Regions from separate parts of the Pseudoalteromonas sp. T1lg122 genome, predicted to be linked through region 4. Evidence: predicted binding sites of a transcription regulator. Region 4 holds the regulator's gene; each other region holds the start of a gene.

Region 1 (5,679 bases), on a different contig from region 4:
GCATTGCCCTGAAGTACGCCAATATTACGCTGAGAGTTTCGAACGCTGACCATATTTCCCAATGAAGCCACAAAGGTCCCAGACAGCGCAAGTAGTAACCCGACCAACGCACCATTACTCAAGTCGAATTGCTGAATTTGTGGCCAAAACAAGCTGGCAATACCCATTACGCCAAGTAGTGCGCCAAAGTAAATTCGTTTTGCAATTGGCTTGGCGAAGAACAAGCGGGTGTTAATAATGTTCATTAATAGCAACATCGAAAAGGCAATTGAGGCCATTGCTGAGGTGAGATAGTTCTGCGCCCAATACAGCACTAAATAATTTAAACCAAAGTTAAATAAAGCCAATAATGCAAAAAATCCGTGATCACGCAGTGAATATTGCATAGGGAGTTTTTTTACCAGCACAAAGGCCCACATTAAAATGGCTGCAATGGCAAAGCGATAAAATAAAGAGACCTCAACAGCGACATCACCCAGTTGAAACTCAATAGCTAGCCAAGTCGATCCCCAGATCAATACTGTAGCAAGGTAGAGAGCGGCGCTTTTCATAGTTAGTACCTAAAAATTGAAAGTATGTTCATTTTAGTTCGCTTCTGTATACTTAACATATACAGAAAACTAGAAATGCAACCTATACAGTTTGGTGGGCTATGTCACAAGTTATCAGTCGTAGTAACAGTGAGTTCTTATATCAACAAGTTATTCAGCTAGTTAGAGATCTTTGCTTGCAAGGCTCGTTATTACCAGGTGAAAAATTACCTTCACTCAGAAAAATGGCAGACAAGCTCAACATTAGTATTCCGACGGTAAAACAAGCTTATCAATTACTTGAAGGACAGGGGCTAATTGAAGCCAGAGAAAAGTCAGGTTACTTTTTAAAGTCTTCACAATTAAATCAGTCGCGGCCAAAGCGAGTCAGGCTGAGTCGAGAACCTACCACAGTCAACAAACAAGGCTTAATAGAACAAGTATATAGTGCTATCCACAAAGCTAATGTGGTGCCATTTGGTATTGCCAATCCTGTGGCTGCTGCACCGACAGATAAAGCATTGGCAAGAACCATGCGTCGGGTAATGACACTCGCTGGGGCATCGGCAATTAATTACGGTCCGATGGATGGCTTTGCACCACTTAAAAAACAACTCATTCATCGTTATTTAGACTTCGGCATTGGGGTTGATAGCGATGAATTAGTGATCACCAATGGCGCTCAAGAGGCGTTGGCGATAGCCCTTAAGTGTGTCGCTAAACCCGGAGATGTTATTGCTATCGAGTCGCCTTGCTATTTTGGCATTATCGAATTAATCGAAAGCTTAGGCTTAAAGGCACTGGAAATACCGCTGTGTCCTGATGAAGGAATATGGCTAGATGATTTGGCTCAAGCACTCGATGAGCATGATATAAAAGCCTGTGTATTTTCTACCTCATTAAATAACCCGGTTGGCAGCTTTATGCCTGATGCCAAGCGTGAACAATTGGTGGCACTTTTGGAGCAGCGCGACGTGGTGCTTATTGAGGATGATGTTTATGGCGACTTACATTTTACAGCCAAGCGTGCGACGCCTGCACAGGCCTATTCAAAAAAGGGCTTAGTGATCACCTGCGCGTCGTTTTCAAAAACAGCTGCCCCCAGTTACCGCATAGGTTGGATCATTGCCGGTAAGTTTGCAGAACAAGCAAGACGGCATAAACGCGCGCTTAGTTGCTCTGCGCCACTTATAAACCAGTGGACCTTGTATGAGTTTATAGCCAGCGGAGAGTACGACCGTAACATTCGTTTGCTTAGACAGCGCTTAAGCACCAACAAAGAGCGCATGATTTGGTGCCTGCAGCAATATATGCCAAATTGTGCGCGTATTAGTAACCCGCAAGGGGGCTGTGTTATCTGGGTTGACCTTGGTAGCCAATATGATGCGGTAAAGTTATTCCATTTGGCACTAGAGGCGGGGATCAGCATTACACCAGGGTTGATATTCTCAGCGGGTAAAAAGTACCGTAGCTGTTTTCGTTTAAGTTATGGCTTGCCTTGGTCTGAAAACTTAGAGCAGGCGATTAAAACGTTATCGCAACTGACTGTGTTGGCCAAAAAATAAAAAAGCGCAGAGCAAGCTCTGCGCGAAAGGACCAAGTTTTTGGTTCAGGGATGTTAATTCGTCAATTACTCTGCGTTCTGTTTGAAAGTAAATAGTTGGTACTCTCTTAGCTCTGGTACTAGCGCCACTAACTCTTGTTCTTTGTGAGCGATATCTGCAAAGCTGCCGCATAATGCATCTGCGCGCTCTTCCAGTTGAGCTGCCTGTGTTTCTACACGCGCTTCGATTTGTGCGCCCATGTTTTCCATACGTTGTTCAAATTCATCCATGTCGCCACCTGAGCCTAAAAGCTCAGAACCTAGCGCCACTAAAATACTGCCCATTGATTGCATCATGGCTGACTCGACTGCTGATTCGATTTGCTCATCAAATTGGTCTTCAAAGTTTTGGCCAAATTTTTCGAAATTTTGCTGACCCATGGTGAACGCACCTTGCTGATAGAAAGCGTTTTGCACTTCTACGCTGATATCGTCCATTAATTCTGAAATGTCGTTTAGGCCGTCAATATTGAAGGCTTTTGACACCTCTTCTATTGCTACGCCTGCGATTTTTACGCCATCAAGTGCAATATTTGCTACTTCAGGAAGTTGGCTGCGTAAGCTGTCTGAGTAATCTGCAATTGCTTGCTGTTGTGAAGCATCAAGCGATACGCTTTGACCATCGATATACAAAGTGTGCTGATCGATGATTTTCATTGTGCGATTATCGGCTGTGTATACTTCTAACTCGCTAGGTGTGATGCGTACATCATTTTTAAATTCAACATCACATTGCTCACCGCTGAATGAAATATTTGTATCATTATCGTTATGAGCCATTGCGCTGGTAGCGATAAATAAAGAACTTACTAACAATAACTTTTTCATTTTTTTCTTTCCTGTTTGAAATGACACAAACACATAATCAATTAAGATGCCAAAGTTAATAATTTCATATATTTCAAATTGTTGTGTTATTTTGGCTGTTTTTACTAAAGTGATAAAAATAAAGTTTTAACCACTTTTTAGTCAAATTAACTAAAAAATACACGAGCATAAATGTGTTTTATCGAAACGATAAAAAACTCTCACTTTTCAGAAATCGAATTTAGCGCTATTTATTCACAATATTGACATATGGCCTATTTAGCATGGGTATATGGCTTTATTTTGGTGGTTTTTTAGATACTAAATTACTACTGAGCTTTTTAATCTTTGCCAATTCATCGAGCAAATTTTAATCTCCTGAATTGGTCTCAAACACTTTATGGAGTGGGTTGTGGGTAAGACATTTAGTTATGACGCGCTAGATGACGATTTTGTTGAAGACGAGTACGAAATGGTCGGGCGTAATCAACACGACAAGAAAAAGCAACGCGTTAAGAAGAAGTTGGAAGACTATCTTGAACAAAAACGCTTGCGTAGAAACTTAGGCGATGACGACTTTGACGAGTACTTGAACGACTAAGCATAAATTTAGATAAAGAGGCAATTTGCCTCTTTATTGCTTTAAGACATTGCTACTTGCTAAGTGCAGTAACAATGTCTGACTCGAGCTGCTCAGGTTTTGTTAGTGGCGCATATCGCTTAATGGCTTTGCCGTCTTTACCAATTAAAAACTTGGTGAAGTTCCATTTTATTTTGCGGGTAATAAAGCCCGGCAACTCTGATTTTAGGTATCTAAAGACAGGGTGAGCGTGTTCGCCATTCACATCGACTTTGCTCATCATTAAAAAGCTAACGCCATAGTTAATAAGGCAGCCTTCTTTAATTTCCTTCGCATCCCCAGGCTCTTGTTTACCAAATTGGTTACAAGGAAAGCCAATTATTACTAAGCCTTGCTCATGATATTTTTCATGCAGTGCTTGTAAGCCTTCATATTGTGGAGTGAAGCCACATTTACTTGCAGTGTTCACAACAAGTACGACCTTGTTTTCAAAATCAGAAAAGTCAACGGTTTGGCCTTGCAGGCTGGTAGCAGAGAGTTGGTGAAATTCGCTCATAGTGATAACTTTTTATTATTGTTGCAGTGATTCTAACGTGCTTGGCATTTTTCTAAAAGGGTAAATTTTAATCAGCAAATGCATTGGTTAAGTGTTCTATTAGTAAACGTACACGAAACGGTAATAGATCTTTTCTTGGGTAGACTAACCAAGATGCATTATCACCAACCTGAAACTCATCCAGAATACTAACCAATTGGCCATTTTTTAAGTAAGGCTCCACAATATCTAACGCTAAGTGGGCGATGCCAACTCCAGCTACAGCAGCATTTAAAATTGCCTGTGGGTGGTTACTGCGCCAATTACCATCAATACGAACTTCTTTGATTTCTTCGTCAATATTAAATCGCCAACGTTTTCGCATGGTGATTAAGCAATTATGTTCAGCCAGATCGTAAGGTGTTTTGAGGGGAGTGTGGTTGGCTAAATATTCTGGGCTAGCAACAAGTGTCATAGCACGCTTACATAACGGGCGGGCAATTAAGTTCGAGTCTTGCATCCTGCCAAAGCGGATAGCTAAGTCAAAGCCTTCTTCAACTAAATTGACGTTGCGGCTATTAAAGTCGAGATCGACTTCTACCTCAGGATAACGCTTTACGAACTCAGCCACTTTCGGTGCAACTTGGTTTGCCACAAACTCGCCTGCTCCTGTGATGCGAATTAGCCCTTTGGGTTGACGTTGTTCACCTTGTAATTGATTGTTTGCATCGATTAACTCTTGGCGAATTGCTTTTAATTTTACTGCGTATTCACGGCCTGCATCGGTAAGACTTATTTTGCGAGTGGTGCGTTGAAATAACACCGAGCCTAAACGGTTTTCAAGTTGTTGTATTTGCCGGCTAATATGTGAAGTTGATACTTCCATAGCCTTTGCTGCATGAGTAAAGCTGCCGTGCTCAACAACATATAAAAATTCCTCTAAGCCTTGCCACATTATCTTGTACCCTAGAATGCCTCAGTAAATTAATAGCAGTTTAGGCTGTTTATTGTTGCATGTCTGCAAAAGTGATTATCAATTTTCTGGCTTTATCCCTATATAAAAACAACTACAATAGTCGAGTCACTGATTAATACTCACAAATATAAGGGAGTAAGCATGTTAAATTTTAGCTTTGAGAATCCAACCAAAATTCATTTTGGTGAGCAACAAATTAAAGAAATTCAAAATGAGATCCCAAAAAATGCCAAGGTGCTTGTTACTTATGGTGGCGGTAGCATCAAGAAAAACGGTGTTTATGATCAAGTTAAAGCCGCATTAAGTGAGCATACTTGGTTTGAATTTGCGGGTATTGAGCCAAACCCAAGTTACCAAACATGTATGAAAGCGGTAGAGCTGGTTAAAGAGCAGCAAATTGACTATATCTTAGCTGTAGGCGGTGGTTCAGTGGTGGATGGTAGTAAATTTATTGCCGCTGCGGCAGAATTTACTGGCGAACCATGGGATATTTTAGCAAAAGGCGCTGAAGTTAAATCTGCAGTAGCACTTGGCGTTGTACTGACATTACCTGCAACTGGCTCAGAATCAAACACGTTCAGTGTTGTATCAAACTTAGAAACGCAAGACAAACTGCCGTTTGCCAGTGAGTTTGTGCGTCCTCGTTTT
Region 2 (5,679 bases), on a different contig from region 4:
ATTTTGCACGGGAAGTAAATTGACATAACCCTCTTTGGCGATATCAAAACTGTGATTATTGTCACAGCGGTACGTTTTATCGGTGAGCGTCAGTTCAAGTTTGCAAAGCGGGCAGTGATAGTGAAGACTCATGAGTCTAAGTAGTCCTTATCATAAAAGGTTTTAACCCAGTAAGGGCGATAGGTGATCAACAAGGTGATTGCCATGCCATTGAGCATCGCTTCAGGAAACCAAATTATGGCACACAGGATCAAATAGTTTTCTGAAATCTCAATAAAACTGTAATCACCAAGCAAGTAATAAAGCACACCACTGGTGAGTATTTTAATACAGGCGATAACAGCTGCGGTTAAAAACGCGCATAAAAAGATATAAATAAAAAAGTGTCTTGGTAAATAGGTATAACAAATTACAAAGCACAGATAGCTCAACGTAATTGGAATGAACGCTGTAAATAACAAATGCACAGGCAATAAACTGATTGGCAATTGTGCAACCAGCACTAACAACAAACTCGCCAAGGTACTTGCAAAAATAGCCAGTCGCCAACCTAAAATTAGGGTCACTGCGGTGACCCCCAAAATATGCAATTCGAGGCCAGGTAATATGCCTGCTTTAATACGCCACAGTACCGCAAGTACAAGGGCACATGCGAGTACACCCACTTGTCTTATCGGTGTTGCCAGCAAATGTGATGCGCTTTGCTTATCAAAGCTGAGCCAAATTATTATAGCCACACAGCTCCACAATGGGAGCTGCCATTGCAGTGTGTCTATCATGCGTTAAATGTTGACCAAATTGGCGCATGATCAGATGGTTTTTCGATACCGCGCAACTCGTAATCAATACCAGACTCAACACAACGCTCAGCAAGAGCAGGGGTTGCTAAGATCACATCAATACGCAGACCGCGGTTGTCATCAAACCCTTTTGAGCGGTAATCAAACCACGAATATTGTTCTGTTTTTTCTGGATAAAGTTCACGGAAGGTATCTTTAAAGCCCCAGTTTAATAACGTGCTTAACCATTCACGCTCTTCAGGTTGGAAAGAACACTTACCTGTTTTTAACCAGCGTTTACGGTTTGGTTCACCAATACCAATGTCGAGATCAGTTGGCGAAATATTAATGTCACCCATCACGATAACATCTTGATCAGGCGTGTGGTTATCTTCTAGATGGGTCATTAAATCTTTATAGAATTGACGCTTATAAGGAAACTTTGTTTCATGGGCAATGTTGTCACCTTGCGGGAAGTAGCCATTCATTACCGTTAAGTCGCGACCATTTTCTTGTGTCACTGTTACGCTGATCATACGGCGCTGTGATTCGTCGGTATCGGTTGCAAAACCTTTTACTACAGATTTAGGTTCTTGCTTACATAACATTGCCACACCGTAATGTGCTTTTTGACCATGAAAATAAACGTGATAGCCCATTTTTTGTACGTCTTCGAGAGGGAAGGCCTCATCGTGCACTTTGATTTCTTGTAAGCCGATGATATCTGGTTGATGTTTATCAATTACGGCCTGCAATTGGTGTAAACGAGCGCGCAGCCCGTTAATGTTAAATGAGATTACCTTCATGGTTTACCTATCTGTATTTTTGATTATTCGTTTAGCGCAATTCTATCATCAAACTAGGGCTTATTCATGAGCAAATTACGAAAATCAAATTGAGTAAATGTTGAACAATTGCTGCTTATTTTAAAGACATTGTTAACTCATTATTAATTATTAAATTAAATAAATAATTCAGTTGATCTACTGATTTTTGTTTATATAATGCGCGCAAACCACCCGTTCATATTATGTACTATTTAAAGGTAAACCATGAAAAAACAATTAGTGATGCTTTCTCTTGCATGTATCTCATTTGGCTCATTAGCAAGCAACCCGCACTACTTTTCAGCTGATAACCGTATCGAATCAAAGTTATGTAGCTTAAGTGCGAACGAAGGGTTTACCGCTGCACGTAAAGAAGCAGCAAAACACGGCATTTCAATGTCACGTTTTTCACAAAGCATTTTATGTAACGGCACAGATATCCGTGAAATTGCTAAAAAAGCACAATCACAAGAAGCAGCAACAAAAGCAGCTGTTGAAGTGTTTGCTAAAAATGAGCAAAAAGAAACTCAGCTTTGTATTACTGCACTTAAGCAAGGTTTAACACCTGTGCGTGAAAAAATTGGTAACTTAAATACCTTAAAATGTAATGGCGAAGCAGTAACAGATTTCGTTAAGCGTTACCAAAACGCAGCTATCTAATCGCGACATTTTAGCGATTTGTAAAAAGCGCTCATCGGAGCGCTTTTTTTATGAAAAAATTACAGAAATCCATGAAAAGCTTTCTAAATCATAGGCTTAACCAAAACTTAACTTAGTTGTAAGTGCTTGATTTTAGTCAATAAGGCATTTTGGCATTCAACTTGAAATAGTCTAACTGAATCTAATCGACTACAAGGAAATGTCTTATGAACAAGTTAACTTTAGCATCAACAATTTTAGCAGCATTAAGCCTATCAGCATGTTCTGCAAGTAACTCTTTAGCAAAAATCGACAGCGATTTTGGCAGCCTAGATAACGACCATGATGGTTATATCTCGAAAGTAGAAGCAGATGACGATGCAATTTGGGAGCATTTCTCAAACATCGATACCAACATGGATGAGCAAATTAGCCGTACAGAATTTAACGCCTACATGCAGTTAAATACAGGCAAAGTGGCAACAGATAGCGAGGTGTCTGAATCAGCATTTAAAGCAGAAATCGCTAAGTTTGACCCGATCGAAAGTGACTTTAAATCGTTAGACAACGATAAAAATGGTTACATCTCTATTGAAGAAGCGGATGACGACGACATCGCAAATCATTTTGGCTACATGGATAGCAACAAAGATAAGCGTGTAAGTCGCACCGAGTTCATTAGCTACATTAGCAAATATGGCAGCGATGTGGCAGAAGATGATGCCCTTGAAATGGTCAAAAAGAGCTAATTTCAATATTCATTCATAAAAATCCCCCAAAGCCAGTGTTTTACACTGGCTTTTTTACAATAATTTTTCCAACCTTGGCTGACTTCTGTCATAATAGTGCGTTAGTGATTTAAAATGACCTTTAGTAGCAATGGCCACAAAACGTATCAGTGATGAACAGTTAGTCGAGATCATAGAAGCCGCGATTTTTGTTGCTGGAAAACCTGTGTCTAAACGTCATTTAAAAGAGACAGTATTAGCTGATTTAAGCGTATCTATGCCACGCATTAATAATGCAATCGAACAGATTCAAACGCATTATCAAACCCGAGGCATCAAGCTTGTTGCAGTTGGCAGCGGTTACAGGTTTCAGGCCTGTGCCAGTTTAGCCCCTTGGCTGGCAAACTTATGGCAAGAACGCGCACCTAAATACTCAAGAGCACTACTAGAAACTTTATCCTTGATTGCCTACAGACAACCTATTACCCGTGGTGAAATTGAACAAGTGCGGGGTGTGACTGTTGGCTCAGGGATTATTAAAACCTTAATAGAAAGAGAGTGGATTAGGGTTGTTGGCCATAAAGAAGTGCCAGGGCGCCCAGCGTTGTATGCTACAACATCCGCTTTCTTAGATTATTTTTCATTAGCTGGTTTAGATGAATTACCGCCGTTACCTGAACTTCAGGAGAGTAAAATCAACCAGTTATTGAGCGATCCTTCTGTGAGAGAACTATCTGAATGAGTAATGTAGAAACTGAAAAGTTACAAAAAGTATTAGCCCGTGCTGGCGTGGGTTCACGTCGTGAAATGGAAAAATACATCGATGCCAATCGCGTGAGCGTGAATGGTAAAGTGGCCCGTTTAGGCGACCGCGTAGAAGCAACCGATGTAATTCGTGTTGATGGTCACGTGGTGAAAATCGAAGACAAAGCCGACCGAATTTGTCGTGTGCTTATGTATAACAAACCAGAAGGTGAGTTATGTACGCGTAAAGACCCTGAAGGTCGTCGTACTGTATTTGACCGCCTACCACGTGTCGATGGCGAGCGCTGGATTGCAGTTGGCCGACTAGATATTAATACCGCAGGTTTAATGCTGTTTACTAACGATGGCGAGCTTGCCAACCGTTTAATGCACCCAAGCTACGAAGTAGAGCGTGAGTACTCTGCTCGCGTATTTGGTGAAGTGACAAACGAAACGCTGCGCACTTTAACAAAAGGTGTTGAGCTTGATGATGGTCCTGCGAAATTCTTAAACATCAAACCTATGGGTGGTGAAGGTATCAACCGTTGGTTTAATGTGACTTTAACAGAAGGTCGTAACCGCGAAGTTCGTCGTTTATGGCAATCACAAGATGTTGAAGTATCGCGTCTTATCCGTATTCGTTACGGTAAGTTAGAGCTTGATAAGCGTTTGCCACAAGGTGGTTGGGCTGAGCTTGATTTAGACACGGTTAACTATTTACGTAAAACAGTACAACTTGGCCGCGAAACGCAAACTAAGCTGTCGGTTATTCCTGAAAAGCGTAAAGATAAACGTGCTAAAATTAACCAAATCCGTAAAGCGGTTAAAAAGCACAATCAACGTGCTAAACAAACTAAGCGTCGTTAAAAACTATATTCAAACTTGTTTGCAGGTAGAGCTCTTCACTTGCAAACAGGCATAAAAAAGCAGCGATATCGCTGCTTTTTTTATTTCGATTCACAATGCTTATTAAGCATTTTCAACCGCTGTACGTGGGTCAACATATTCCATGTTGAAAGCTTCAGCTACTTCTTTATAAGTAACTTGGCCTTTGATCACGTTTAAGCCTTTTAAGAAATGTGCATCGTCAAGAAGCGCTTTCTTGTAGCCTTTGTTAGCAAGGTTGATGATAAACGGTAACGTTGCGTTGTTAAGTGCGAACGTAGAAGTACGTGGAACAGCACCTGGCATGTTAGCAACACAGTAGTGAACAACGTCATCAACGATGTAAGTTGGATCAGCGTGAGTAGTCGCTTTAGAAGTTGCGATACAACCACCTTGGTCGATTGCAACGTCAACGATTGCAGAACCAGGTTTCATTGCTTTGATGTGCTCAGCAGTTACTAGTTTAGGCGCTGCAGCACCTGGGATTAGTACGCCACCGATCACAAGGTCAGCTTCTAGTACGTGTTTTTCTAACGCGTCAGCAGTTGAGTAAAGTGCTTTAACTTTATTACCAAACTGTGCGTCTAAAGCACGTAATACATCGATGTTACGATCAAGAACAACAACGTCTGCGCCTAGGCCAACAGCCATTTGCGCTGCGCTACGACCAACCATGCCGCCGCCGATAACAACAACTTTAGCTGGCTCAACACCTGGTACACCACCAAGTAACATACCACGGCCGTGGTTAGATTTTTCTAATGCTTGTGCACCAGCTTGAATAGACATACGACCAGCAACTTCACTCATAGGAGCAAGAAGAGGTAAACCGCCACGTGCATCAGTTACTGTTTCGTAAGCGATACAGATAGCGCCACTTTTCACTAGGTCTTCAGTTTGTGGAAGATCCGGTGCTAAGTGAAGGTAAGTAAATAGAATTTGGTCTTCGCGTAACATTGCACGCTCAACAGCTTGTGGCTCTTTCACTTTTACGATCATTTCAGCTTTAGCAAAAACTTCTGCCGCTGTTGATAAAATTTCAGCACCTGCTGCTACATAATCTTCGTTTGTGAAGCC
Region 3 (5,679 bases), on a different contig from region 4:
GAGCAAGGTATTGAGCTTTGTCATCAAGCAGAGCAGGCGGCATTAAACGCCGATGAGCGTATTGTAAACTCAGACGGTGCGAGTTTTTCTTCTCACCAAGGTCTACGTGTTTATGGTAACAGCCATGGCATGATTGCAGGTTACCCACGTACGCGTCATAGCATTAGCACTATGGTGATTGGTAAAGATGGCGAGCAAATGCAGCGCGATTCAGCCTATACCGTAGCGCGCCATAAAGATGATTTAAATGACGCTGCAAAAGTGGGTCTTGAAGCCGCAACAGAAACTTTGGCTAAGCTTAATAGCCAAAAGCTCGGTACTATGAAAGTGCCTGTAATCTTTAGAGCAGATATTGCTAACTCATTGTTTGGCCATTTAGTGTCGGCGATTGGTGGTGGGGCACTTTATCGTAAATCGAGCTTCTTGCTTGATAGCTTAGGGACTAAAGTATTTAGCGATTGCGTGAATATCTCTGAGCGCCCGCATTTATTAAGAGGTTTAGCGTCTTCGCCGTTTGATGCTGAAGGTTTAAAAACTGTAGACCGTGAAATTATTCAAGGTGGTGAGCTGCAAACTTATCTATTAGCTAGCTACGCGGCACGCAAACTATCGATGACACCAACGGGTCATGCTGGTGGTATTCATAACTGGCTAGTTGAACAAACCCATGCTGATTTAAAAGCGCTATTAAAAACTATGGGCACAGGTTTATTAGTAACTGAGCTTATGGGCCAAGGTGTAAACACCGTAACTGGTGATTATTCACGTGGCGCAGCTGGCTTCTGGGTTGAAAATGGTGAAATCCAATACCCAGTCAGTGAAATCACGATTGCTGGTAACTTAAAAGACATGTTTAAAGCGGTAGTAGGCTTAGGTGGTGACATCGAGCGTCGCGGTGGTATTCAAACTGGTTCTGTATTGATTGAACAAATGCAGGTTGCAGGTAGTTGATTCATCAATAACTACTCAATTTTTAAAGCCTCACGTTTGTGGGGCTTTTTTATTTGAAAAAACGCTTTACCTAAACTTAACTTGAGGTTTTATCTTGGTGGCAGTTTAAAAATAAAAAGGAAAACTACCATGTATTTAGAGCACGTAAACCTTGTTGTAAGTAATGTTGATGCCATGCTGCACTTTTATAAAGCCGCATTCCCACATTGGCGTGTGCGTAGCCAAGGTGATAGCACATGGTCAGGCAAACCGCGTAAATGGCTGCACTTTGGTGATGATTACCAATATCTTGCATTAAGCGATAACGGTGAAGCTGAAAACCGTGATTTAGCAGGTCACCAAGTGGGCTTGGCTCATTTTGCTTATGTGACAAACGATATTAATGCTGTCATTGAACGTCTGGTTTCAGCTGGTTATGAAATTGATAAACACGGCCCAGAAAACCCTTACCGTAAAAATGTATATTTCATCGACCCTGCAGGCTTTGAAGTTGAGTTTGTAGAGTATTTTAGTGATATCCCGAGTGAGAGGAATAATGACCAGTAAAGCTTTAAGCCATAAGCTGGAAGTTTTAAGTCGGATTGTGTTGTTTGTGGATCTTTACCAAAGGCCTGCCTCGTAGGAGGTACTTTAGTGCCGAAAATTTAAGGAGCCATCAGCTTTCAGCTGTCAGTTTTGAGCCAAACGGTGTTGTTTGTAGGCCTTTACCAAAGGCCTGCCTCGTAGGAGGTACTTTAGTGCCGAAAATTTAAGGAGCCATCAGCTTTCAGCTATCAGTTTTGAGCCGAGCGGTGTTGTTTATAGGTCAGACATAGGTTGATGGAATAGCGTTGTATGTAAGACGCGCCAAGCAAGCGTGACGCCTACGGTTGATGTAGGCGTGAAATTTATTTCGCGCGTTATCTTATTATATTGCGCGATGTAAAACTGCGGCTACGATAACTAGCCCCTAGCCCCTAGCCCCTAGCCCCTAGCACCTTTACTGCACCTTATTCATTTCTTTCCAACTGGCTTTTAGGCTGTTGGCAAAGCTGATGAACTTTTCTTTCATGGTACGTTTTACTTTGATCTCAACTGAGCCTAGCCAAACATTACCTTCAATGGTGATGGTTGGGCCTTGGCCTTTGTTTAAGGCAACTGATTTGTTTTCTACGCTGCCAATCACACTAAACAGTTTAGATACCACATTGACATGTTCTGGCACGTAGATTTCGTCGCTACCTAAAATACAGTTCACATAAATGGTGACATGCTGATGTTGGAAAATCGCTTCGCTAAAGTCGAGTTCGATTGAACCTAAGCAGTTTGTAAGGTGAATTTCTTTTGGTACCACCCACTGGCCGCTACGCTCATTTGAACCCAAAATGCTTCGAAGCTGCAGGCTCTCGTTGTCGCTGCTATGGCTGTAGTGAGGTTTAAATTGCGCATGCTTTTGCGATTTGTAGTCAATATCTGCTTTCAGATCTAAATCAGCAACAAGCTCAACGAGTACTTCGTTGCTGGTGGCCGCCATTGCTTGGTCTAGGCGGCGTTCAAATGCATCAGCTGAAATAACAGCATGACTGTAGTTATAAATGAGTTGATCAATAACTTCTTCTCTTACTTGATCGATTGGGCGATCTTCAAGTTTAACGGCCATGGTAGTTCCCTGTTGTGATTATCAAAGTGATTTTTCTGTTATTCGTTATCTGCAAAGCTTAGGCCAAAGTTTATTTCTTTATAAATCAGTTTGTTGTGTTTTTAGCTGAATAAGCTACTTCGTTAAATTAACCACAGATTAATAAAATCAGCAACTAAATGGTTATTTTTGCAACATTGTGAACATCTTACCGAGCAGCTTGTAAATCTTTACCGAAATGAATATAAATCACCGCTGAATGGCTGTTTAACTTGTTGAAAATTAATAATTAAATAGTTGGCATCATAGTCGCATTAGTAAAACTGTCTTTAATCAAAAGGAGAAAGATTATGAACACTTTTAACAAATCTATGATTGCCGCTTTAGTAATTGGTGCAACTAGCATGTCAGCTCAGGCAAGCAGCTGGGAAAATGAAAGTAAAGATGCTTGGATTGATGGTAAGGCAGAAACTGTGCTTCTTATGAACACAAACCTTAACAACTTTGACATCAACACTGATGTAACGAATGGCAAGGTTGTACTAACAGGTAAAGTTGATAGCGAATTAGATAAAGAGCTTGCTGAAGAGCTGGTTCTTAGCCTAGATGGCGTTAGCTCTGTAGATAACAAACTAACGGTTGTTAAAAACATGAAGGCTAAGAAGATGAAAGCAGATAAAGCTGATTCAGCCGAAAGCGATTTAACCGATGCAAAAATCAGTACTGTAATCACAACGCGTTATTTATTTAACTCAGAAGTGGGTGGTACCGATATCGATGTTGATACCGACAACGGTGTAGTAACACTGAAAGGTACTGTTGAGTCTGATGCAGAAAAGCAATTAGCAATCAGCATTGCTGAAAACGCTGAAGATGTTCGCAAAGTAATCGATGAACTAACGATTGTTGCTGAATAATAGCAAGCCCTATATAGCTCAGCCTTGGCTGGGCTTATCTTTTTCAAGGAGTGAGTCATGGATTTAATACGTATTATTTTATCGGTTTTAATTCCACCTCTCGGCGTATTTTTACAGGTAGGTTTAGGTGCGCAGTTCTGGATTAATATTCTTTTAACCTTATTAGGGTACATTCCAGGTTTGATTCATGCTGTGTATATCATCGCTAAGCGATAATCACCGCATTAATTAGCAAGGATGGGTAATGGAGCACAGCAAGGAAGGGCTGTAGGAGTAACGGACGATAAACCGCAAGGAGTTTACAGTATGGACAATGTAGCTAAGCACAAAGGACAACAAGGAAGTAACAAGGCGTTATGGAGTAGCGCACAATGGCAACGCTTTATGGATAAAGTGAACGGAAATGACAGCAAGGAATAAGCTTAGGCTGGGAGCCAAATAGGATGAAGCTAGCGTAAGGAGGGGACTATATGGAACAAGTACAAACGCAACCAACACAAGGATTGACCGACAAAGGAGTTGCTTTATGGAACAAGCAACAGTGGCACGAATTTATGGAACACGCGAAAGCGGTTGCGCCACGATTAACAGGGAAGGCTGACGATAAAAACCCGATGTCATCTTCAGGTGACATCGGGTTTTTAACTACTTCAGCAATTTATCTTTATAACTTAAATTGATTAACAGTCTTATTTAAAGACGCAGCTAATTCATTCAAATCACGTGCTTCATCCGCCAATTCATGGGCATGATCCGCAGTGCTATTCACTAAGTGATTAATCGCTGCCAAGCTATTGTTGATATCTTCTGCAACCACAGTTTGCTGCTCAGTCGAAGTCGCAATTTGATGACTTTGATCTTGTACATTTGTCACTGATTGCGCGATATCTTGCAGTGCTTGCAATACAATTTGTGTTTGCTCAACTGAGCCTTCAGCACGTTCTTGACCTTGTTGCATCATGGTCGATGCTTGTTGGGCAATTTGTTGTAAACGGCTGATCATATTGCGAATATCATCAGTAGATTCTTGCGTTCTGCTTGCCAGTGAACGAACTTCGTCGGCAACAACTGCGAAGCCTCGGCCTTGCTCACCTGCACGGGCAGCTTCTATCGCCGCGTTTAGTGCGAGTAAGTTGGTTTGCTCAGCGATTGAGTTGATAACATCAACCACCGCGCCGATATTGCCGCTTTCTTGTTCAAGACCCGCAACGACTTTAGACGCTTCACCGATGTGACTCGCTAGAGCGGTCATTACTGACTGAGCTTGAGTCGAGCGTTTAGTGCCATCTGCAGTAATAGTTTGTACTTCTTCAGCGGCATTATTAGTGTGCTGGGCATTACGCGAGATTTCCATCACTGTAGAAGCCATTTCGGTTACAGCCGCACTCACACTGTCAACTTGTTGCTTTTCTTGCTGAATTTCATCGTTCGTTTTTTGCGAAACAATTTTCAACTGACTCGCAGCTTGGCTTAGTTGCTCAGCCTGCGCGGCAGTATTAAGCATCATCGCGCGCAATTTATCGATGAAGGTGTTCATGTGATGAGCAAGTTGACCCACTTCGTCATGACTCTTAATTTCGATTTTTTGTGTTAAATCGCCATCACCTGATGCGATATCACGCATGATGTAAGTCAGTTTAGTCAGTGGCTTGGTGATCATTTGCGTGGCCCAGAAGATCATCGCAATGATAATCGCGATAATGATGATCACTGATGTTGTGGTTGTCATCACCGCATCGTTTACTGGTTCATCAATCATACTAGTTGGAATTAAAATACCCACGTACCAATCAAGGTAAGGGGTTTCTAATTCAAGGCGGTTGTATACAACGTAATATTGCTCACCTTTAAATGTGACAAAGCTGCTACCATCTTTTTGGCTTTTCATCGCGCGGTTTAATTCGCTAAAGCCTGAAGTGTCGCTAAATTGCTTTTCGAGGGCATCTAAACCTTCTTTGCCATTCGGACCTTCGTCAGTCACAGACAGCTTGTGGCCAGTGCGTTTAGAAAAATGCACAACCTTTTGGTTGCCATCAAGTAAGAAACCAAAGCCTTGGCCATTAAAGCGGATTTCTTCAACCATGTCGTTGATATTATTAAGCTGTAAATCAACACCACCAAAGCCAACAAGCTTGTTTTGTTTATAAACAGGCTGTTGTACAACTGCAGAGGCATTACCTGTGGTTAAATCCA
Region 4 (5,679 bases):
ATACCAGCCACTTAGCCCTGATGTAAGTCAGCGCGCACAAAAAGTAAAATTGCTAATCTGCGATATAGATGGTGTGTTTTCTGATGGTCGCATTTATTTAGGCAATGATGGCGAAGAACTGAAAGCGTTCAATACAAAAGATGGCTTTGGCATCAAAGCGCTTATTAATAGTGGTTTTGACGTCGCGGTGATTACTGGCCGCCATTCACAAATAGTTCAGCAGCGAATGACTAGCCTAACAGTTCAGCACATTTATCAGGGACAAGAAGATAAGCTGATTGCTTATCAAGAGTTAAAAGATAAACTGGCGCTGACAGATGAACAAATTGCCTATATTGGTGATGATGGTCCAGACTTACCAGTAATGGAAAAAGTGGGGTTTGCTGTTGCTGTAAACGATGCACACCCGCTTATTAAAAAGCTGGCTCATTACACCACGTTATTACCGGGTGGCTTTGGAGCCGTGCGTGAATTAACTGATTTACTGATGTTAGAAAACGGCAAGCCGTTAACTAGCGATGGAACCAGCGCATGAATATAGCCCGTATTTTACTGAGTATTGTTTTTGTTTGTTGCATGGTGTGGTTATGGTACCCGTACTTTAATCAATCAACAGACGCAATAAGTAGTGAAGACGAGATCATAGCATCGCCTGATTATACAGCCGTTGCCTTAAAGCAAACTGCGTATGACGAACAAGGCAAAATTAGTCATAAGGTGGCGGCCGCCAAAATGGAGTTGTATCAACAATTAGGGTTTACCTTTTTTGAACAACCAATTTTTACGATTTATGGCGACCAGCAGGTATGGCAAGTAAAAGCCAAAGAAGCCACTTTATACGAAAACGATCAGCTGATTTTTGAAGGGGATGTGGTTGCTAAAAACTTAACCCACAACGGCATGATCGAAGATATTAAAGCTGAAAACATTAATGTCGACATTGATAAAATGACCATGTTTTCTAAGCAACCTGTGACGCTAACAGGACCGAATTTAAAGATTACCGGGAAAGGCTTAAAAGCCGATCTAAAAACCGAAATTGTTGAGTTAACTAACCATACACGAACCATATACTATGACCAATAAACTTAAGAAACTACTCCTGATCCCAAGCTTATTGATCGCGTTTTCAGGCGCGGCTGCTGAGCAAACTGGCGCACAAATTAGCATTAGCTCAGACCGCCAAGTTGGTAAACTAAAAGATGGCGTTGGCATATTCGAAGGTAACGTAGAGATCGTGCATGGTAATCGTCGTATTACAGCTGAGCGTCTTGAAGCACACGGTGGAGACACCGAAGGCACTGTCGAATTAATTATCGCGACAGGTAATCCTGCTTATTTCGAAGAAAAGCAAGCTGATGGCACCGTAATGAGCGCCAGTGCACAAGAAGTACGTTACGATGTTGCGAAACGCTTCTTAACACTCAATGGCGAAGCTGAAGTCACTCAATCGGGTCAAAAAGTAACGGCCAAAAGCATTACCTACGATATGGCTCAACAGCTGATCAGCGCAGAAAAAGACGAAAACTCAACAGATCGCGTACACACGATCCTCGTTCCAGTTGAAAACAAAAAAGATAACAAAGGCCAACCATGAGCACATTAAAAGCAGAGCTTTTAGCTAAGAGCTACAAAGGCCGCCAAGTGGTTAAAAATGTAGGCCTTGAAGTTGAAGCTGGCAGCATTGTTGGTTTACTTGGTCCAAATGGCGCAGGTAAAACGACAACCTTCTATATGATTGTAGGCTTAGTACCTAGCGACAAAGGTAAAATCAGCATTGATGATAACGACATTACGCTTTTACCAATGCATAGCCGCGCACGTTTAGGTATTGGTTATCTGCCGCAAGAGTCGTCAATTTTTAGAAAGTTGACGGTTTATCAAAACTTGATGGCAATTTTAGAAACCCGTAAAGATCTAAATAAAACCACCCGCGAAGAAACGCTAAACAGCTTACTCGACGAATTTAGCATTCAACATATCCGTGACAGCCAAGGTATGGCGCTGTCAGGTGGCGAACGTCGCCGCGTTGAAATTGCTCGCGCATTAGCCGCAAATCCTAAATTTATCCTTTTAGATGAGCCTTTTGCTGGTGTTGATCCAATTTCAGTGTTAGATATAAAGAAAATTATTGAGCACCTAAAAAACCGCGGTATTGGGGTACTCATTACTGACCATAATGTTAGAGAAACCCTTGATGTTTGTGAAAAAGCCTACATTGTTTCTCATGGGGAGCTAATTGCATCAGGCACACCTGAGCACGTATTAGCTGACCAAACTGTACGTGATGTATATCTAGGCGAGCAATTCAGGCTGTAACCATTACGCCACCGACTAGAGCATCTGCTAGACTTATAACAATGACAATAAATCGATAATTTTTTAACTGTCACAGCACAGTCATCGATAACTTAAAAAGGATTGTTAGGGATACATGAGGCAATCATTACAGCTGCGCATGGGCCAGCAACTTACAATGACTCCACAACTGCAACAAGCGATTCGTTTGTTGCAGCTCAGTACATTGGATCTCCAGCAAGAAATTCAAGAAGCGCTTGATAGTAATCCCCTACTTGAAGTGGAAGAGGCTGATTACAACGAAGAAAGTATCGGTAAGAATGAGCAAAAAGCTGAATCTGACGATATGCAACTAAGCGCGTCTGCAGAAGAAGCACCTAGCGAATACGAGCAAGAAAGCAGTGACGCCCTCAATAAAGACACCGTAAGTGATGACTTAGCAATGGACGTCACGTGGGACGAGTACATGAGTGCTGCCCCATCAACATCATCAGGACCTATGCCTGAAGATGAGTCTATTTACCAAGGCGCATCAACTGAAACCCTACAAGAATACCTAATGTGGCAATTACAGCTCACGCCATTTAGCCCAACTGACGAAGCGATTGCCGTAGCCATAGTAGAAGCCATAGACGACTCAGGTATTTTAACGATCAGCTGTGAAGATATTGTCGAAAGCTTTAATCAAAATAACGATGAAGAAGAAATCGAACTTGATGAAGTTGAAGCGGTCTTAAAAAGAATACAATTATTCGATCCTGTTGGTATTGGCGCGCGCAGTTTACAAGAATGCCTGTGTATTCAGCTTCGTCAATTTGACGCTAGCACACCATATTTAGCTGAAACTAAAATGGTTTTATCTGAGCATATCGAATTATTAGCGAGTCGCGACTATCGCACTTTGATGAAAAAGACTAAGCTTAAAGAAAATGAGCTTAAAGAAGTGATGACGCTTATTCACAGCTTAAATCCTAAGCCTGCGGATAGCATAGTACGCGAAGAGTCTGAGTACGTTATACCTGATGTATCAGTGAAAAAAGTAAAAGGTCGCTGGGTGGTTGAGTTAAACCCAGATTGTATGCCAAAGATTAGAGTAAACAGCCAATATGCGGCTATGTCTCGCTCAGTAAAATCGAGTAGCGACAGCCAATTTATTCGCTCTCACTTACAAGAAGCAAAGTGGTTTATTAAGAGCTTAGAAAGCCGTAACGATACGTTATTAAAAGTAACCAACTGTATCGTTCAACAACAACAAGCTTTCTTTGAGCACGGCCCTGAAGCGATGAAGCCGATGGTGCTAAATGATGTTGCTGAAATGGTCGAAATGCATGAATCGACAATTTCACGTGTAACAACGCAAAAATATATGCATACCCCGAGGGGTATTTTTGAGTTGAAATATTTCTTCTCAAGCCATGTCAGCACCGAAAATGGTGGTGAGTGTTCTTCTACGGCAATACGCGCTTTAATCAAGAAGTTAGTGGCCGCAGAAAACTCAGCTAAACCATTGAGTGATAGTAAAATTGCAGATATATTGGCTGAGCAAGGAATTAAAGTAGCTAGACGTACAATTGCAAAATATCGTGAGTCTCTAGCAATACCTCCGTCTAATCAGCGCAAGAGTTTGATTTAGACGTTTTACATAGAAGGAAAAATGCTTATGCAACTAAATTTAACTGGTCGTCATGTAGAAATCACTGATTCATTAAGAGACTATGTAAACACCAAGTTTGCGAAACTAGAAAGGCATTTTGACCATATAAATAATGTTCATGTCATTCTAGATGTAGAAAAATTAAGCCAAAAAGCAGAAGCAACTTTACATGTAAACGGAGGCGAATTGTTCGCTTCTACAGAACATCAAGATATGTACGCAGCCATTGACTCACTGATCGATAAGCTTGATCGCCAAGTCATTAAACACAAAGAGAAATTAGCTCGACATTAAATTATGAAACTAAGTTCACTTACTAACCAGGACTGCAGCAAAGCTGCGGTCCTTTTTAATAGCAAAAAAAGAATTCTTGAATATATCAGCGAACTGGCCCACCAGCAGCTTCCTCATTTATCGCAACAAGATATCCTAGATGCTTTGCTCAACCGAGAAAAACTAGGCAGCACCGGCATCGGTCGCGGTATTGCTATTCCCCATGGTCGAATGAGCGGTGCCGATGAACCCCATGCGTTTATCATAGTGAGTGAATCACCCATCAATTTTGATGCTATTGATAACCGCCCGGTTGATATATTTGTGGCACTCATCGTACCAGATGGTGACTGTCAGCTTCACCTAAAGACCTTATCAACAATTGCTGATAGACTTAAAGATAAAGAATTTTGTAAACAGTTACGCAGTGCTACAACCGATCAGCAACTGTTTCAGGTCATATCAGCAGAGGCATAAATGGAATTAATCATTATCAGCGGTCGCTCAGGCTCAGGTAAATCGGTCGCTTTACGAGTACTTGAAGACTTAGGCTATTATTGCGTTGATAATATTCCAGTGAATTTGCTGCCTTCACTCGTACGTAGCGTATCTGATAATTACGATAAAATAGCAGTCAGTATCGACGTACGTAACTTACCGAAAGAGCAGCAAGAATTTAATGATATTCTTGAATACCTACCAGGGTTTGCAAACCCAACGCTATTTTACTTAGATAGTGATGATCAAACCCTGATAAAGCGCTTTTCAGAAACACGCCGCTTACATCCATTATCGATTGATTCTTTGCCACTCGATCTTGCTATTAAACAAGAAAAAATATTGCTCGATGTGCTGATCACCCGCGCTGATTTTATGATTGACACCACCGATTTGAGTGTTCATCAGTTAGCTGAATCAATTCGCGAAAAGATCTTAGGTAAAAAAGATAAAAAGCTGATTATTACCTTTATGTCGTTTGGCTTTAAGCACGGTATACCAAAAGAAGCTGACTACGTATTTGATGCACGCTTTTTACCTAATCCACACTGGGAGCCAGATTTAAAGCCGCTAACAGGCCTTGATCAACCAGTAAAAGATTATCTTGCGAGCCACAGCATAGTGCAAAAGTTCACATGGCAAATACAGACCTTTGTGCAAACATGGTTGCCACATTTAGAGCGCAATAACCGCAGTTACCTAACTATTGCAATTGGTTGTACCGGTGGCCAACACCGCTCTGTTTATTTAGCGCAAACAATTGGTGAAAGCTTTGCGAAAAGCCATGCCAATGTAAAAATTCGTCACCGTGAACAAGACATTTAATTAGGCACCTAGAATGCACGCTGAAGATACTTTTTTAATTCAAAATAAACTTGGTTTACATGCTCGTGCTGCCACTGTTTTGGCGCAATTAGCGCTGCAATTTGATGCCAAAATTACCCTTTATCAAGACG

The links. The regulator sigma-54, encoded in region 4, starts transcription at its own class of promoters, with help from an activator protein. The targets are predictions, from matches to a motif close to GTTGGCACGNNNNTNGNNT.
Region 1: C2M33_RS10290 (YggN family protein) is a predicted target of sigma-54. The motif match lies at 2,997-3,015, and genes of this name have one in related genera.
Region 2: C2M33_RS08945 (EF-hand domain-containing protein) is a predicted target of sigma-54. The motif match lies at 2,415-2,433, and genes of this name have one in related genera.
Region 3: C2M33_RS17005 (BON domain-containing protein) is a predicted target of sigma-54. The motif match lies at 2,866-2,884, and genes of this name have one in related genera.

What each region holds. Positions count from the first base shown of each region.
Region 1 covers NZ_PQCG01000023.1:20,019-25,697, forward strand. Annotated here, with positions in the region: gene C2M33_RS10280 (DMT family transporter) at 1-551, opposite strand, end outside; gene C2M33_RS10285 (aminotransferase-like domain-containing protein) at 653-2,095, shown strand; gene C2M33_RS10290 (YggN family protein) at 2,161-2,961, opposite strand; gene C2M33_RS10295 (PA3496 family putative envelope integrity protein) at 3,353-3,541, shown strand; gene C2M33_RS10300 (glutathione peroxidase) at 3,594-4,076, opposite strand; gene C2M33_RS10305 (LysR family transcriptional regulator) at 4,144-5,010, opposite strand; gene C2M33_RS10310 (iron-containing alcohol dehydrogenase) at 5,173-5,679, shown strand, end outside.
Region 2 covers NZ_PQCG01000007.1:754,371-760,049, reverse strand. Annotated here, with positions in the region: gene C2M33_RS08965 (putative RNA methyltransferase) at 1-132, opposite strand, end outside; gene C2M33_RS08960 (energy-coupling factor ABC transporter permease) at 129-779, opposite strand; gene xthA (exodeoxyribonuclease III) at 776-1,585, opposite strand; gene C2M33_RS08950 (hypothetical protein) at 1,832-2,266, shown strand; gene C2M33_RS08945 (EF-hand domain-containing protein) at 2,473-2,994, shown strand; gene scpB (SMC-Scp complex subunit ScpB) at 3,125-3,715, shown strand; gene rluB (23S rRNA pseudouridine(2605) synthase RluB) at 3,712-4,584, shown strand; gene ald (alanine dehydrogenase) at 4,687-5,679, opposite strand, start outside.
Region 3 covers NZ_PQCG01000033.1:132,394-138,072, reverse strand. Annotated here, with positions in the region: gene pmbA (metalloprotease PmbA) at 1-951, shown strand, start outside; gene C2M33_RS17015 (VOC family protein) at 1,081-1,497, shown strand; gene C2M33_RS17010 (LiaF domain-containing protein) at 1,931-2,590, opposite strand; gene C2M33_RS17005 (BON domain-containing protein) at 2,920-3,486, shown strand; gene C2M33_RS17000 (YqaE/Pmp3 family membrane protein) at 3,544-3,702, shown strand; gene C2M33_RS16990 (hypothetical protein) at 3,957-4,166, shown strand; gene C2M33_RS16985 (methyl-accepting chemotaxis protein) at 4,151-5,679, opposite strand, start outside.
Region 4 covers NZ_PQCG01000031.1:98,599-104,277, reverse strand. Annotated here, with positions in the region: gene kdsC (3-deoxy-manno-octulosonate-8-phosphatase KdsC) at 1-535, shown strand, start outside; gene lptC (LPS export ABC transporter periplasmic protein LptC) at 532-1,086, shown strand; gene lptA (lipopolysaccharide transport periplasmic protein LptA) at 1,076-1,597, shown strand; gene lptB (LPS export ABC transporter ATP-binding protein) at 1,594-2,319, shown strand; gene C2M33_RS11290 (RNA polymerase factor sigma-54) at 2,435-3,931, shown strand; gene hpf (ribosome hibernation promoting factor) at 3,959-4,246, shown strand; gene ptsN (PTS IIA-like nitrogen regulatory protein PtsN) at 4,250-4,702, shown strand; gene rapZ (RNase adapter RapZ) at 4,703-5,548, shown strand; gene C2M33_RS11270 (HPr family phosphocarrier protein) at 5,562-5,679, shown strand, end outside.